2 regions of the Streptomyces sp. NPDC093252 genome follow, and region 1 is predicted to be linked to the other one. Evidence: riboswitches for the same ligand, from Rfam matches in the RefSeq annotation. Region 1 holds a riboswitch; the other holds the start of a gene.
What was found. A riboswitch is a leader RNA that binds a small molecule or an ion and turns the genes downstream of it on or off. The one in region 1 is predicted to bind cobalamin.
Positions count from the first base shown of each region.

Region 2: another riboswitch for cobalamin. It lies ahead of AB0O01_RS02680 (ABC transporter substrate-binding protein); the one in region 1 lies ahead of AB0O01_RS16085 (energy-coupling factor ABC transporter permease).

Region 1 covers NZ_JBFBEM010000007.1:15,856-23,119, forward strand. Annotated here, with positions in the region: gene scpA (methylmalonyl-CoA mutase) at 1-100, opposite strand, end outside; gene AB0O01_RS16065 (methylmalonyl-CoA mutase subunit beta) at 100-1,989, opposite strand; gene AB0O01_RS16070 (ATP-binding cassette domain-containing protein) at 2,236-3,114, opposite strand; gene cbiQ (cobalt ECF transporter T component CbiQ) at 3,111-3,869, opposite strand; gene AB0O01_RS16080 (energy-coupling factor ABC transporter substrate-binding protein) at 3,876-4,226, opposite strand; gene AB0O01_RS16085 (energy-coupling factor ABC transporter permease) at 4,259-4,969, opposite strand; cobalamin riboswitch at 4,999-5,184, opposite strand; gene AB0O01_RS16090 (DUF4142 domain-containing protein) at 5,226-6,005, opposite strand; gene AB0O01_RS16095 (cell division protein SepF) at 6,271-6,660, shown strand; gene AB0O01_RS16100 (nucleotide pyrophosphohydrolase) at 6,698-7,066, shown strand.
Region 2 covers NZ_JBFBEM010000001.1:654,269-661,532, forward strand. Annotated here, with positions in the region: partial or broken gene AB0O01_RS02665 (ATP-grasp domain-containing protein) at 1-163, shown strand, start outside; gene AB0O01_RS02670 (MFS transporter) at 589-1,944, shown strand; gene AB0O01_RS02675 (class I SAM-dependent methyltransferase) at 1,941-2,690, shown strand; cobalamin riboswitch at 2,780-2,906, shown strand; gene AB0O01_RS02680 (ABC transporter substrate-binding protein) at 3,003-4,013, shown strand; gene AB0O01_RS02685 (iron ABC transporter permease) at 4,016-5,092, shown strand; gene AB0O01_RS02690 (ABC transporter ATP-binding protein) at 5,089-5,865, shown strand; gene AB0O01_RS02695 (Ppx/GppA family phosphatase) at 6,067-7,017, opposite strand; gene AB0O01_RS02700 (VanW family protein) at 7,121-7,264, opposite strand, start outside.

The DNA of each region.
Region 1 (7,264 bases):
CCGCCGCCCGCCACTCGTCGGGGCCGCCCGCCACGGTGGGCGTGCCCAGCTCGATCCCGGTGAAGTCAGGTACGGACGAACCCGGCGACGGGGACGGCATCAGGACACTCCCATGCGGTCGAGGGTGGCGGTGAGAACGGCTACGGCGTCGCAGCCGGCGAAGACGTACGAGTCCACCTCCGGGTACTGCCCCGGGCGACCGGCGAGGAAGATGTGCGTGGCGCCCGCCGCCCGCATCTCGGCGGCCTCCGCCCCGGCCCGCTCCTCGTACAGCGCGTCGCTGGAGCACAGGCACGCCTCGCGCGCCCCGCTCCGCGCGAAGGTGCCCTCGGTGACCGGCTCAATGCCCCCGGCCTGGAAGAGGTTGGCGGCGAAGGTGAGCCGCGCCGTGTGCGCGGCGGCCGGGCCCAGCGCGGCCAGGAACACCCGGGGGCGGGCCCCGGTCGCGGCGAGATGGGCGTCGGAGCGGGCGCGCAGCGCCTCGTAGTCCTCGTCACGCCGCACCCGAGGCAGCCCCCCGGACGACGGCCCTCCGGACGACAGTCCCCCGGACGACGGTCCCCCGGACGACGGCCCGCCGGATGTCGACTCGGCGGACGCCGTCCCGTCGGACGCCGGCTCGGACGCCGGTTCGCGCACCACCGGCTTCTCCGCCAGGAACGGGAACTCGCTCACCCCGGTGATCGGCTCCCGCCGCTTCGCCAGCTTCGCCTTGCGCGCCGACCAGGTCGCCGCCAGCCGGTCCCGTACCAGCCCCGACCGCAGGGCCGTGGCCTGACCGCCCGCCCGCTCGATCTCCTGGAAGAACTCCCAGCCCGCACGGGCGAGTTCGTCCGTCAGCCGCTCCACGTACCAGGAGCCGCCCGCCGGGTCGATCACCCGGGCGAGATGGGACTCCTCGATGAGGATGGTGGAGGTGTTGCGGGCGATCCGCCGCGCGAACGCGTCGGGGCGGCCCAGCGCGTGGTCGAACGGCAGGACACTCACCGCGTCCGCGCCACCCACTCCGGCCGCCAGCGTGGCGACCGTCGCGCGCAGCATGTTCACCCAGGGGTCGCGGGACGTGCTCATCACCGAGGACGTCACCACGTGCTGCCGCTGCGGGCTCGGTGCCCCGCACACCTCGGTGACCCGCGCCCACAGCCGCCGCGCGGCGCGCAGCTTGGCGATGGTCAGGAACTGGTCGGCGGTCGCCGCGTACCGGAAGTCCAGCCGGGCCGCTGCCTCCGCCGCGCCCAGCCCGGCCCCGGTCAGCTCGCGCAGATACGCCACCCCGGTCGCCAGCGAGGCGCCCAGCTCCTGCGCCGCCGACCCCCCGGCCTCGTGGTACGGCAGGGCGTCGACGGTCACCGGGCGCAGCCCGCTGCCCTCCGTCAGCCGCAGCAGACCGGCGATCTCCGTGAGGTCACCCGGCTCACCGGTCCGTGCCTCCCGCCCGAGCGGGTCGGCGCCGAGGGTGCCGCGCAGCGCCGCCGGGAGGACCCGCCCCTCGGCCGAGATTCGCAGCAACTCCCGCGCGGCGGCGGCCACTTCGGGCCCGGCATCGAGGGCGACCGGCGCCAGATCCAGATACACGCCCTCCAGCACACCGGCCAGCCCGGAGACCGGGATCCCGGACTCCGCCCCGACCACCAGCCACAGCGAGGTGACCCCGTTCTCCAGATCGGCGAGCACGGCCGCGTTGTCCGCCGTCGCGTGCCGCTGCCGTACGTCCCAGCCGCCGGAGGTGCCGCCGGCGGCCGTGCCGCCCCGCACGAACGGGGCGAAGCCGGGCAGCCCGGGGTCGGGCGCGCCGTCGCGCGCGGTGTAGAGGGGACGAGTGCTGAGCCCGTCCTCCAGCAGCGTGGACAGGGCGTCCTCCGCCGCGGCTCCCGAGACTTCCTTGCCCGACTTGCGCAGGACACCCGCCACCAGGCGCTGCCACTGCTCATGCGTCGCTTCGGGGAACTCGGCGGCCAGGGAGAGCCCGTCGTCAGGCAGGACCGTCATGGCTCGGATGCTAGGCCAGAACGCCGAACGAGCAGCAGTGGACGCGGCTGTGACCTTCTTCTCCTAGGGGGTGTGACGAGGCACTCTAGGGGGTGCGACGAGGTGTTCTAGGGGGTGTGACCAGGCGTTCTAGGGGGTACGACCAGGTGTTCTAGAGGGCGCGACCGGGCACTCCAGGGGGTGTCCCCGCCCTTCCGGCCGCCGCCCGGCCCCACCCCGGGTTCCACCCCCGGCCCCACCCCGGGCCTACCCCGGGTTCCCCCCCGACCCCACTCCCGCCCCGCCCCCCACCGCCGCCAGTTCCTCCGCCGTCAGCGGGCCCCGTTCGTCCGCGCCCAGCAGCCCCCGTGCCCGCAGCAGCCGTGCCGCCGCCACGCCCCACGGCAGCCGCAGCCCGGCCGCCGCCAGCAGGTCCGTCCGGGCGAGGGCGGTCGCCGCCGGGCCGCTGTGGACCCCGGCCGGGGTGAGGAGGGCCGCGTCGTCCGCCCAGCGCAGGGCGAGATCGACGTCATGGGTCGCCATGACCACCGTCGTGCCCCCGGCCCGCAGCCCGGCCAGGGTCTCCAGCAGGCGTTCCTGTCCGTCCGGATCGAGTCCGGCGGTCGGCTCGTCCAGGATCAGCACCCGGGGCCGCATCGCGACCGCGCCCGCGATGGCGGTCCGTTTGCGCTGGCCGTAGGAGAGCAGATGGGTCGGCCGGTCGGCCAGCGCGGCGATGTCCAGCGCCGCCAGCGCCTCGGCGACCCGGGCCCGCACCTCCGCGTCCGGCAGCCCCAGGTTCAGCGGCCCGAACGACACATCCTGTCCGACCGACGCCGCGAAGAGCTGATCGTCCGGATCCTGCACCACCAACTGCACGGTGGTCCGCAGCCGGGTCAGCCCCGCCCGGTCGTACGAGACCACCCGCCCCTCCACCCTCAGCTCCCCGGACGCCGGGCGCAGTCCGCCGCTGAGCATCCGCATCAGCGTGGTCTTGCCGCTGCCGTTGCGCCCGAGCAACGCCAGCGCCCGCCCCTCGGCGACGGCGAAGTCCAGCCCGCCGAACACCGGGGGCCCCTCCTCGTAGGCGAAACCGGCACCGCGCAGGGCGACGAGGGGGAGGGAGGGGGCGGCGGGGGCGTTCATCTCAGGGGCCTTTCCAGGACGAGGGTCAGCGCGGCCAGCGCCAGCAGCAGCGCCGCGCTCACCGCGGTGAAACGGACGGACACCCGGGTCTCGGGGACCAGGACCCTGAGCGTGCCGTCGTAGCCGCGCCCGGCCAGCCCGGACTGGAGCCGGGCCGCCCGGTCGAAGGCCCGGACGAACGCGGTCGCCCCCAGCCCGGCCAGCGACCGCCACCGCGCCGCCCGGGTGGTGTGCCCGAGCCGCGCGCCCTGCGCGTCCCGGATCCGCCGCACCGAGTCCAGCAGCAGAAAACTCATCCGGTACGTCACCAGCGCCACATCCACCACCGGCGCCGGCACCCCGGCCCGCACCAGCCGGGGCAGCAGATCCGACATCGGTGTGGTGAACGCGAACAGCAGCACCCCCAGCGAGGCCGCCGAGGTCCGCAGCAGCAGTTCGGCGGCGCGCACCGGCCCGCCCTCGGCGAGCCCCACGAAGCCGCCGGTTCCGCCGGTTCCGCCCACCCGCACCAGCAGCGGCAGCGCGCCCGTGACGCAGAACCCCAGCGGCACCCGGTAGGCCCGCCACAGCCGCCGCCCCGGCACCCCGGCCGGGCCCAGCAGCAGCACCAGCGCGGTGAGCAGCACCAGCACGGCACCGGGCCAGGGCGGCAGCGAGATCGCCAGCGCGGTCAGCCCGAAACCGAGCACGGCCTTGTCGACGGGATGACGGCGGCGCCAGCGGCTGCCGTGCGCCGCCGCGTCGATCGGCAGCACCCGGCCTCAGCCCCGCGCGGCGGGGTCACCCGAGGACTCCACCGGCGGTGCCACCGCCCGCTCCTCGCCCTGCCGCCGCCCGCGCCGCAGCCCGAAGTAGTACGCGAGCACCCCCGCGCCGATCGCGGCCTGCACCGCGAACAGCGCCGACTCGATCTCCCCGGACGGCGGTTCGTACAGCGGCGAGAACCAGGGCTCGTAGTCCGGCTCGATCTCGGTGATCGCCGTCTCGGCCTCGGCGTCCGCCCCGGCGAACGGCTCCTCCTTGTGGTCCCCGAGCCCGAGCGCCAGCGGCAGCACGGCGAGCGCGGCCACCGCGAGCAGCAACAGCAGATTGATCCTCGTACTCTTCTTGATCCGCTTGATCCGCTTGATCCTCGTGTTCCGCTTCACCGCGCCACCGCCTGTTCCGGTCCCTCTGCCTGCCGCTTGCCGGTACCGGTGACCAGCACGCCCAGCCGGGTCAGCTCGCCCTTGCTGGACTGCACCAGCAGCCGCATCACCAGCACCGTCAGCAGCCCCTCGCTCACCGCGAGCGGAAGCTGGGTGACGGCGAAGATGGACCCGAACGTGGCGAGCGCGCCCAGGAATCCGCTGCCCGGGTCGGGGAAGGCCAGCGCGAGCTGCACGCTGGTCACGCAGTAGGTGGACAGATCGGCGGCGAACGCGCCGCAGAACACCGCCGCCATCAGCGGCGCGCCGGACCGCCGCAGCAGCCGGTAGACGGCATACCCGGCCCAGGGCCCGACGATCGCCATGGAGAAGACATTGGCGCCCAGCGTGGTGAGCCCGCCATGGGCCAGCAGCAGCGCCTGGAACAGCAGGGTGATGGTGCCCAGCACCGCCATGATCGGCGGCCGGAACAGGATGGCGCCGAGACCGGTGCCGGTCGGATGGGAGCAACTCCCGGTGACCGACGGCAGTTTCAGCGCGGACAGGACGAAGGTGAAGGCCCCGGACGCCCCGAGCAGCAGGGTGCTCTCGGGATGCTCCTTGACCTCACGGGTGAGTGTTCTCACTCCGTGGACGACGAACGGCGCCGACGCGACACTCCAGGCGATCGCGTGCGCCGGGGGCAGAAAACCCTCGGCTATGTGCATGGCTCAGCAGACCCTCTCCAGCACCTCGTGGATGGACGACGCGCCTTGGCCGGTCTCCTGGCTGACGGGTACCACCGCCCGTGCTCCGCCTTCCCGGGTCCCGAGGGACCCAGTGGCTGCCCGTGAGGGCCGGAGCAGGACTTCCCGATCACAGTGGCGAGGGCCGCACCGGTTCCGCACCGGATTTCCCGTTCACCAAGGCGAGGTGACAGTAGTGCGCGGACCGGACGGTGACAAGCGGGCCCGGACCGCGGGGTCAGCCGGTCTGCCCCGCCGCCGCCCCTGCCTCCGCCCCCGTCGCCGCCGACGGACTCGGCGCCGGATTCGCGGTGTTGATCCCCAGATCGGGGCGCGGGGTGAGCACCACCACGGGCACCCCGGGCTGCGGGGGCGGCGGGGTGAGCTGGTCCTTGGGCAGCTTGGGCGAGGTCGTCTGCTGGAAGTTGACCTGGTCGTGGTTGACCAGCCCGGTCTTCTCCAGGACGGTGATGTGGTCCAGGACGGTGTCGTTGGCGAGGTCGGCGAGCTGGCGGACCAGGGTGTTGCGGGTGTTGGCCCGGGTCTTGGCGACCACCGGGAAGATCTGGCCGTGGGTGACCCGCATGATCTGCACGGCCGTGGAGTCGAAGGACTTCCCCTGCTCGGCGGCGACCGTCGCCACGAACTGCTGCTGCTGCGGGCTCGCCTGGTTGGGCAGGGTGATGTTCAGATCGGGGGCGATCCTGCGGCACAGCTCGTCCAGCCCCGCGTGCCCCACGATCAGATGCTTGCCCGCCTCCTTCATCTCCGCCGTCGTCCCCCGCTCCATGGCCAGTTCGCCCAGCGGGTACTCCCACAGCCCCGCCGCCCGGACCTTCACCACGAAGTCCCGGTCCGCCTCGGTGAGCGGCCCCCACGGGGTGTTGGCGATGATCCGGTTCTGGTCCTCGGTGGTGGTCTCCACCCCCAGCATGGCCGGGTAGGCGAGCGCGGTGAGGGTCAGACCCATGGCACCGAAGACGAAGATGCTTCCCACCTTGGTGCGGGAGAAGGGCATGCGGCCTCCTGACACGAACGGACTCGTACGACGGCGTACGACGCGGTACGACAGGAGATACGGACGCGTGCCCGAAAATCGTCACCGCACCCGCGGATTTCCCGGCCGGACCCTATGCAGTACGTCACACCTTTGTACGAGTCGGTCGCACACCGTGTCGTTGGTGGGCCGAACGGGTGACTTGGCGTAAGAATGGCTGGTGCAGGCCGTGCCGAGGCACGACACGGCGCATGGCACGACACGACGAGACGGATCGGGGGAGCCGGTGAACCGACGCGATGTCACCGATGAACAGTGGGAGGGGCTCGCCCAGGTCGTTCCGCTGCGCGGCCGGGACGCCTGGCCGTCGGCCGTCGGGCACCGGGCGCTGCCGGACGCGGAGACCGAGGCCCGCCGCCGCTTCGTGGTGCTGCGGGTCAATATCTTCGCCGACGCCCGCGAGGTCGCCGAGACCCTGATGTCCGGCATCCCGGTCCTGCTCGACCTCACCGGCGCCGAACCCGATGTCGCCAAACGCGTCCTGGACTTCAGTACCGGCGTGGTCTTCGGCCTGAACAGCGGGATGCACCGGGTGGACCGCAATGTGTTCCTGCTCACCCCGCCCGGCACGGAAGTGCAGGGCCTGATGGCGGGCATGGGCGCGCCCGGCCACTGACCACACCCGACACCGACATCCTTGATCCGTGAGTCCCATGAGCGACAGCGACAGTGACACCCCCGACGACCGGAACGGAAACCCCGCCCGGCCCGACCTCGCCGCCCTTCAGCGCCGCCTCGCCGAGTTCGCGGCGGCCCGCGCCTGGCAGCGCTACCACACACCCAAGAACCTGGTCTCCGCGCTCAGCGTGGAGGCGTCCGAACTGGTCGAGATCTTCCAGTGGCTGACGCCGGAGGAGTCGGCGCGGGTGATGGACGACCCGGACACCGCGCACCGGGTGCGGGACGAGGTCGCCGATGTGCTGGCGTATCTCCTCCAGTTGTGCGAGGTGCTCGGGGTGGATCCGCTCGCCGCGCTGGACGCGAAGATCGACCGCAACGAACATCGCTTCCCCGCGCCGTGAGCACCGCCCCGGCGCCCCGCGCCGTGAGCACCCCGCTCCGCACGGGCCGCTGTGCCGTGAGTGACGGGGGCGGCGGTCGGCGAAAAGCCAGACGAGTCCGGACAACTCGGGGACTCGATCACTCCGTTACTACCCTCCGTAATCAATTCGTGGGGCGAATCTGAATTAGTGTCCGCAGATTTCCGTCTTCCTCTGGCT
Region 2 (7,264 bases), on a different contig from region 1:
GGGGGCTCCCGCCTGGTACCCGGTGAAGGCGGTCGGCGACCCGGTCGAGCACCTCGCGGACAGCCGGGGCTACGCCGGGATCGTGTACGCGGAGGCGGAGACGGCGGAACTGGCCACCCACCGGGCGGTGGCCGCCGCGAACGGGGTACGGGTGCTGACGGAGGCGTTCCCGGGTCCGGGTTCCGGATCCGGTCCGGGTCAAGGTCAAGGTCCGGGTGCGGGTGCGGGTGCGGGTCCGGGTCTGGGTTCCGGTCCAGGTCCGGGTTCCGGCCCCGGCTCCGGTCTGGGTTCCGGCCCCGGTTCGGGTCAAGGCCCCGGTTCCGGTCCGGGTCAAGGTCCAGGTCCAGGTGCGGGTCCGGGTCTGGGTTCCGGCCCCGGCTCCGGTCCGGGTTCCGGCCCCGGTTCGGGTCAGGGCCCCGGCCCCGGCTCCGGTCCGGGTCAAGGTCCAGGTCCGGGTTCCCGTCCCGGTTCCGGTCCGGGTCCCGGTCAAGGTCCCGGTTCCGGTCAAGGTCCGGGTCCAAGTCCCGGTCCAGGCACCGCTCCCAGTTCCGGGCCCAGTTCCGGGCCCGGTTCCCGGGTGGCCGGCGGATGAGTGCGGTGGTTCCGGGTGGGCGGTGGCTCGCCGCCCTCTCCGGGCCCCTGCGTTTCCTCCTGCTCAGCTCGTTCCTGATCCCGCTCGGCAGTTTCATGGTGCTGCCGTTCATGTCGGTGTTCCTGCACGAGCGGCTGGGGATGGGGCTCGGCACGGTCGGGGTGGTGCTCGCGGCGGCGGCGCTGGTGCAGTTCTCCGGCGGGATCGCGGGCGGGGCGCTGGCCGACCGGATCGGGCTGCGCCGCACGATGCTGTGGGCGCTGGTGATCCGCACGGCCGGGTTCCTCGGCATGCTGGCGGCGCTGCGCTGGCCGCCGCTGGCGGTCCCGGCGCTCATCCTGACCTGCTGCGGGGCGGCGCTGTATCTGCCCGCCAACAAGGCGTATCTGGTGCACGGGGTGGCCGAGGAGCGCCGACCGGCGTTCCTGTCGGCGGGCAACGCGGCACTCAACGCCGGGATGGCGGTCGGTCCGCTGGTCGCCGGGCCGTTCGTGCTGTCGGCGCCGGGCGGGCTGTTCGTCGCGGTGACCGCGCTGTTCGCGCTGGTCACCCTCGGGCACACGCGGCTCCCCGCGGTCGGCGAGGGGCGGCCGGGCGGGGTGCCGGGCGGGCTCCTGACCGGGATCGCGGCCCTCCCCTTCGCCGCCAACGTCCTCGCCTTCTACCTCTACTTCCACTTCCAGCACTTCCTGGCGGTGTACGCGGTCGAGCGGGCGTCGACCGAGTTCTACAGCCTGGTGCTGCTGCTGTGCTTCGCCCTGGTGATCGTCGTCCAGCCGCTCGCGTCGGACCTGATCCGCCGGATGCCGTACGCGCTCGCCCTCGCGGTCGGGTTCGCCGGGCTGGCGGGCGGGCTCGCGGTGCTGGCGGTCGGCAGCCGTCCGGCGCTGCTGGCGGGCGGGGCACTGATCACGCTGGGCGACATCGTGCTGTTCCTCAAGAACGACCTGGAGGCGCTGGCCCGCAGCCCACGCTCCGACGCGGTGGTCTTCGGCCAGCAGCGGCTGGCGGCCGGGCTCGGCGCGGGCGCGAGCGGGGTGGTCGGCGGCCAGCTCTACGGACTCGGCGAACAGGCCGGGAACCCTGGCGCGTTCTGGCTGCTGGCCGCCGCCCAGTGCCTGCTGCTGCCCCCGCTCCTGCTGACCCTGCGCCGCCGCCCCCGGCCCACCGGGGCGATCCCCACCCCCACCAAGGGGACCCGGGCCCCCGCCACGGCCCAGGAGGCCCAGACCCCCTCCCCCACCAAGGGGACCCGGACCCAGGAGACCCGGACCCAGGAGATCCAGGCCCAGGAGACCCGGGCCCAGGGGACCGAGTCCCCCACCCCCACCAAGGAGACCGAACCCTCATGACCCGGACCGGCGGCTTCCAGGACGACGACTTCTGGTCGGAGTTCCATGACTTCCTCTTCTCCGAACAGCGCCGCACCCAGGCCGCCGAACTCGTCGCGGACTCCCCGCTGCTGGCCTTCCCGCCCGGCTCGCGCGTCCTGGACCTGTGCTGCGGTGCCGGGGTGTTCACCGTGCCGCTGGCCCTGGCCGGTCACGCCGTGACCGGGGTGGACCGCAGCGCGCCCCTGCTGGACCGGGCCCGCGCGCGGGCGGCGGAGGCGGGCGCCGAGGTCACCCATGTCCGTGCCGACGCCCGCGCGTACTCCGCGCCCGGCGCCTTCGACGTCGTCCTCAATCTGTTCACCTCGTTCGGCTACTTCGAGGACCCGGCGGACAACGCGCGGGTGCTGCGCACCCTGTACGACTGCCTGGTGCCGGGCGGCACGCTGGTGCTGGACCTCGCGGGCAAGGAACTGCTGGCCCGCCGGGTGACGCCGCCGAAGGTGGTGCGGCGCGGGGAGGATCTGATGGTGCAGACGGACACCGTGCTGGACGACTGGGCGCGGCTGCGCAGCGACTGGGTGCTGGTGCGGGGCGAGCGGGTGACGCGGGCGACCCTGGTGTGGTTCGTGTACAGCGCGGTGGAGCTGCGGCGGCTGGCCGAGGAGGCCGGGTTCGGCCGGGTGGAGATCTTCGGCGGCTTCGACGGCCGCCCTTACGACGAGGAGGCGGAGCGGCTGGTGCTGCGGGCGGTCCGCGAGGCGTAAGGGGTCCGGTGGGGCGCGGGGTGTGACATGCCCGACCTTTGACCAGGGCCGGACGGAACGTAGGATCACGAGGTCAACACCGCGACGGGAATCAGGAAGCCGGTGCGAGTCCGGCACGGTCCCGCCACTGTGACCGGGGAGTGCACCCTTCGGCATGCCACTGCGCGCGGCGCGGGAAGGCGGGGGGAGAACGTCGATCCGGGAGTCAGGACACTGGCCTGTCGCGGGCCCGTTCCGAGGAGCGCGGACTCCCCAGGAGGCTTCACCGTGTACGACGGCCCGTTCCGTCCCCCGCTGTCCACCCCTGCCCGTATGCCTGCCCGTATGCCCGCCCGGGTCGCGGCGCTCGCCCTGTCGGCGGTGCTGCTCGCCACCGGCTGCGGCGCCTCCGGCGAGCAGGCCACCGATCCGAAACCGTCCGGCACCTCGGCCGCTTCGGCCGCCGGTTTCCCCCTCACCGTCGAGAACTGCGGGGTGACGACGACCTACGACGCGCCGCCCGAGCGGGTCGTCACCATCCACCAGCACCCGGCGGAACTGCTGCTCGCGCTGGGCCTGAAGGACCGGATGGCCGGCACCGCGTTCCCCGACTCGGCGGTGCTGCCCGAACTGCGGGCCGACTTCGAGGCGATCCCGGAACTGGCCGAGAAGGAACCGTCGTTCGAGACGGTCCTGGAGGCCGAACCCGACCTGGTCTACGGCGGCTACGGCAGCGCCTTCGCCGACAACGAGGGCCGCTCCCGGAAGGCGTTCACCGACGCGGGCATCGACACCTACCTCAACCGCGAGTACTGCGCCGAGAACCAGTCGGTGACCATGAAGGACACCTACGACGAGATCCGCACCGTCGGCGACATCTTCGGGGTGCCGGAGCGGGCGGACGACCTGATAGCCGAGCTGGAGGGCCGGGTGGCGAAGGCGACCGCGGCCGTGCGGGGCGCGGATCCGGTGCCGGTGTTCGTGTACGACAGCGGCGACAAGTCGGCGTTCACGGCGGGCGGCAAGGGGCTGGGCAGCGAGCTGATCCGGCTGGCGGGCGGCGAGAACGTCTTCGCCGACCTGGACGAGGTCTTCGGGGACGTCTCCTGGGAGCAGGTCGTCGAGCGCAGGCCCGAGGTCATCGCGATCTACGACTACGCCGGGGCCGGGAGCGTCGAGCGGAAGAAGGAGTTCCTGCTGGCGCAGCCCGCCCTCGCGGACGTACCGGCCATCAAGAACCGGCGCTTCACGGTGCTGCCGCTGACCGCCGCCCTGGTCGGCATCCGGTCGGCGTACGCGGTCGAGGACCTGGCGCCCGCGCTGCACCCGGAGCGCTTCGAGTGACGGTGCCCGTCGCCGACCGGGCCGGGGCGACGGGGCGGCGGCTGACCCTCGCCGGGACGCTGCTCGCCCTCACCCTGCTCCTGCTGGTCTCCCTGACGGCGGGGCTGGCGATCGGCTCGGTGCGGGTCCCGCCGGGGCAGGTGTGGGGGATCGTCACCCACGCGCTGGGCGCGGGCTGGGTCGAGCCGGACTGGTCCGGGGCCCGGGAGACCATCGTGCTGGACGTGCGGGCGCCGCGGGTGCTGCTGGGCGCGGTGGTCGGCGCGGGGCTCGCGGTGGTGGGAACGGCGATGCAGGCCCTGCTGCGCAATCCGCTGGCCGAGCCCTATCTCCTCGGGGTGTCCTCGGGGGCGTCGCTGGGGGCGGTCATGGTGATCGTGTTCGGACTGACCGTGCTGGGGCCGGTGTCGCTGTCGGGGGCGGCCTTCGCGGGCGCCCTGGGGTCACTGCTGCTGGTGTACGCCACCGCCCGCACCGGCGGCCGGATCACCTCCGTACGGCTGGTGCTGGCCGGGGTGGCCATCGCGGCGGTGCTCACCGCGGCGATGAATCTGCTGCTGCTCACCGCCGACCGGGGCAACCAGGCGCGCGAGGTGCTGGCCTGGACGCTGGGCGGGCTCGGCGGGGTCAACTGGAACACGCTGTGGCTGCCGTCCGCCGCGCTGGGCCTGGGGATCGCGGTGCTGCTGGCGCAGGCCAGGAATCTGAATCTGCTGCTGGCGGGTGAGGAGGCGGCGACCACGATGGGGCTGGACGTGGCCCGGTTCCGGGCCCGGATGTTCGTGCTGCTGTCGCTGGTCACCGGGGTGCTGGTGGCAGCGGCCGGGCCGATCGGCTTCGTCGGCCTGATGCTGCCGCACGCGGTGCGGCTGCTGGTGGGCGGCGACCACCGCCGGGTGCTGCCCACGGCCGCGCTGGGCGGGGCGGTGTTCCTGGTCTGGGCCGATGTGGCGGCCCGGACGGTGGCCGCGCCGCTGGAGATCCCGGTCGGGGTACTCACGGCGCTGTGCGGCGGACCGTTCTTCCTGTGGCTGATGCGCCGGGACGCCCGGCGCGGTACGGATCGAGGAGGGGCATGAGCCCGGCCGAACTCGTCGTGGACACGGTCACGCTCAGCGCGGGCGCCCGGCGGCTGGTGGAGGAGGTGTCGCTGCGCGCCGGGCAGGGCGAGGTGATCGGCCTGGTCGGCCCGAACGGCAGCGGCAAGTCCAGTCTGCTGCGGGCCGTGTACCGGGTGCTGCGCCCGGCCTCGGGCACGGTCCGGGTGGACGGGGCGGACGCCTGGACGCTGCCGGTGCGGCGGCTGGCCCGGACGGTGGCGGCGGTGGTGCAGGAGGCGGGCGCCGACTTCGATCTGACGGTGCGTGAGGTGGTCGCGATGGGCCGCACCCCGCACAAACGCCTCCTGGACGGCGACACCGGGGACGATCTGCGCCTGATCGCCGACGCGCTCGACACCGTGGACGCCGCCGCGCTCGCCGACCGGCCCTTCGACCAGCTCTCCGGCGGTGAGCGGCAGCGGGTGCTGATCGCCCGCGCGCTCGCCCAGCAGCCGGCGCTGCTGGTGCTGGACGAGCCGACCAACCATCTCGACATCCGCCACCAGCTCGCCGTCCTCGCCGCGCTGCGGGACCTGCCCGCCACGGTCCTGGTCGCCCTGCACGACCTCAACCTGGCCGCGTACTACTGCGACCGCCTCTACGTCCTCCACGAGGGCCGCGTCACGGCCTCCGGCCCACCCACCGAGGTCCTCACCCCCCACCTCCTGGCCAAGGTGTACGGCGTACAAACCGAGGTAACCATCCACCCCCGAACCAATTCCCCCCAGGTGACCTTCCTACCGACAACATGAACCCACCCCCCAACCATGGGCCCGGCAACCTGCACACCTGAGAGGGCCCGGCAACCTGCGCACCTGAGGGGCGCGGGGAACTGCGCGAAGAGCGACCCCAACCCGCACCCACCCACTCCACCCAGCCACCCCCCACCCAGGGGCGCGGGGAACTGCGCAAAACCCCCACAACCCGCACCTACCCACCCACCCGGAGCCCCCCTACCCGGTAAAAGAATCCCCCCACCACTCCGGCCCATCCTCCAAGTACCGCAACAAAATCCCCTCCCGCAGCGCCCACGGGCACACCGCGAGCGTCTTCAGCCCGCTGAGCTTCATCGCCGTGTGCCCCACGATCGCCCCGGCCAGACTCTGCCGCGCCCGCGGAGCCGAGATCCCGGGCAGTTCCCCACGTTCACCGGCGGGCAGCGCCCCCAGCCGGTCGATGGCGGAGCGCAACGCACCGCGGGCCACCTCCCGCTGGACGAACGGACCGTGGCGCCCCGGCGCGGCCCCGCACAGCCGGGCCAGTTGCTGGAAGGTCCGTGAGGTGCCGACGGCGGTGTGCGGATGCTCCCAGCGGATCCGTGCCCCGGCGTCGCGCAGTTGGTGGCGCACCTCGCGGCGCAGGGCGAGGATGTCGGCCGGGGCGGGCGGGTCGGTGTGGGCGAGGAAGTCGTCGGTGAGCCGTCGCGCGCCGAGCGGCAGGGAGATCGCGAAGTCCGGCGTGCGGCCCCGGCCGAAGGCCACTTCGAGGGTGCCGCCGCCGATGTCGAACAGGGCCAGCGGCCCGGCCCGCCAGCCCATCCAGCGCCGGACGGCGAGGAAGGTCAGCTCGGCCTCCAGTTCGCCGGGCAGGACGCGCAGACCGACCTCGGCGCGGTCCCGGACGGCGGCGAGCACCTCGGCGCGGTCGGGGGCGTTGCGGACGACGGCGGTGGCGAAGGCCAGCGGGCGCGGGGCGCCCCAGCGGGCGGCGGTCCGGGCGGCCCTGGCCACGGACTGCACGAGCTGTTCGGTGGCCGCCTCCCCGAGCGCCCCGCCCGTCCCGACCTGTTCGGACAGGCGCAGCTTCCATTTCGCGGTGTGCACGGGGAGCGGTACCCCGTCCTTGGTGTCCGCGACGACCAGCCGCACGGTGTTCGAACCCGCGTCAATCACACTCAGCCTCATCGGCGTTGCGTACCCGGAGCGGCTGCGGTGATGCGTGCACCTGTGCGGTTTTGACGCGCTCTGCCCGGAACCGGCCCGGGGCGGGGCCGGTTCCGGGCGGGTGTCAGGCGTCGCAGGTGACCTCGTCACGGGGCGTGTAGCGGGTGTTGAAGGTCTCCCGCTTGACCTCCTGGCCGCCGTTCTTGAAGACCCGGTCGACGGCGACATCGAACCCTTCGAGCGGGGTCTGCGGGACGCACTGGTCGGC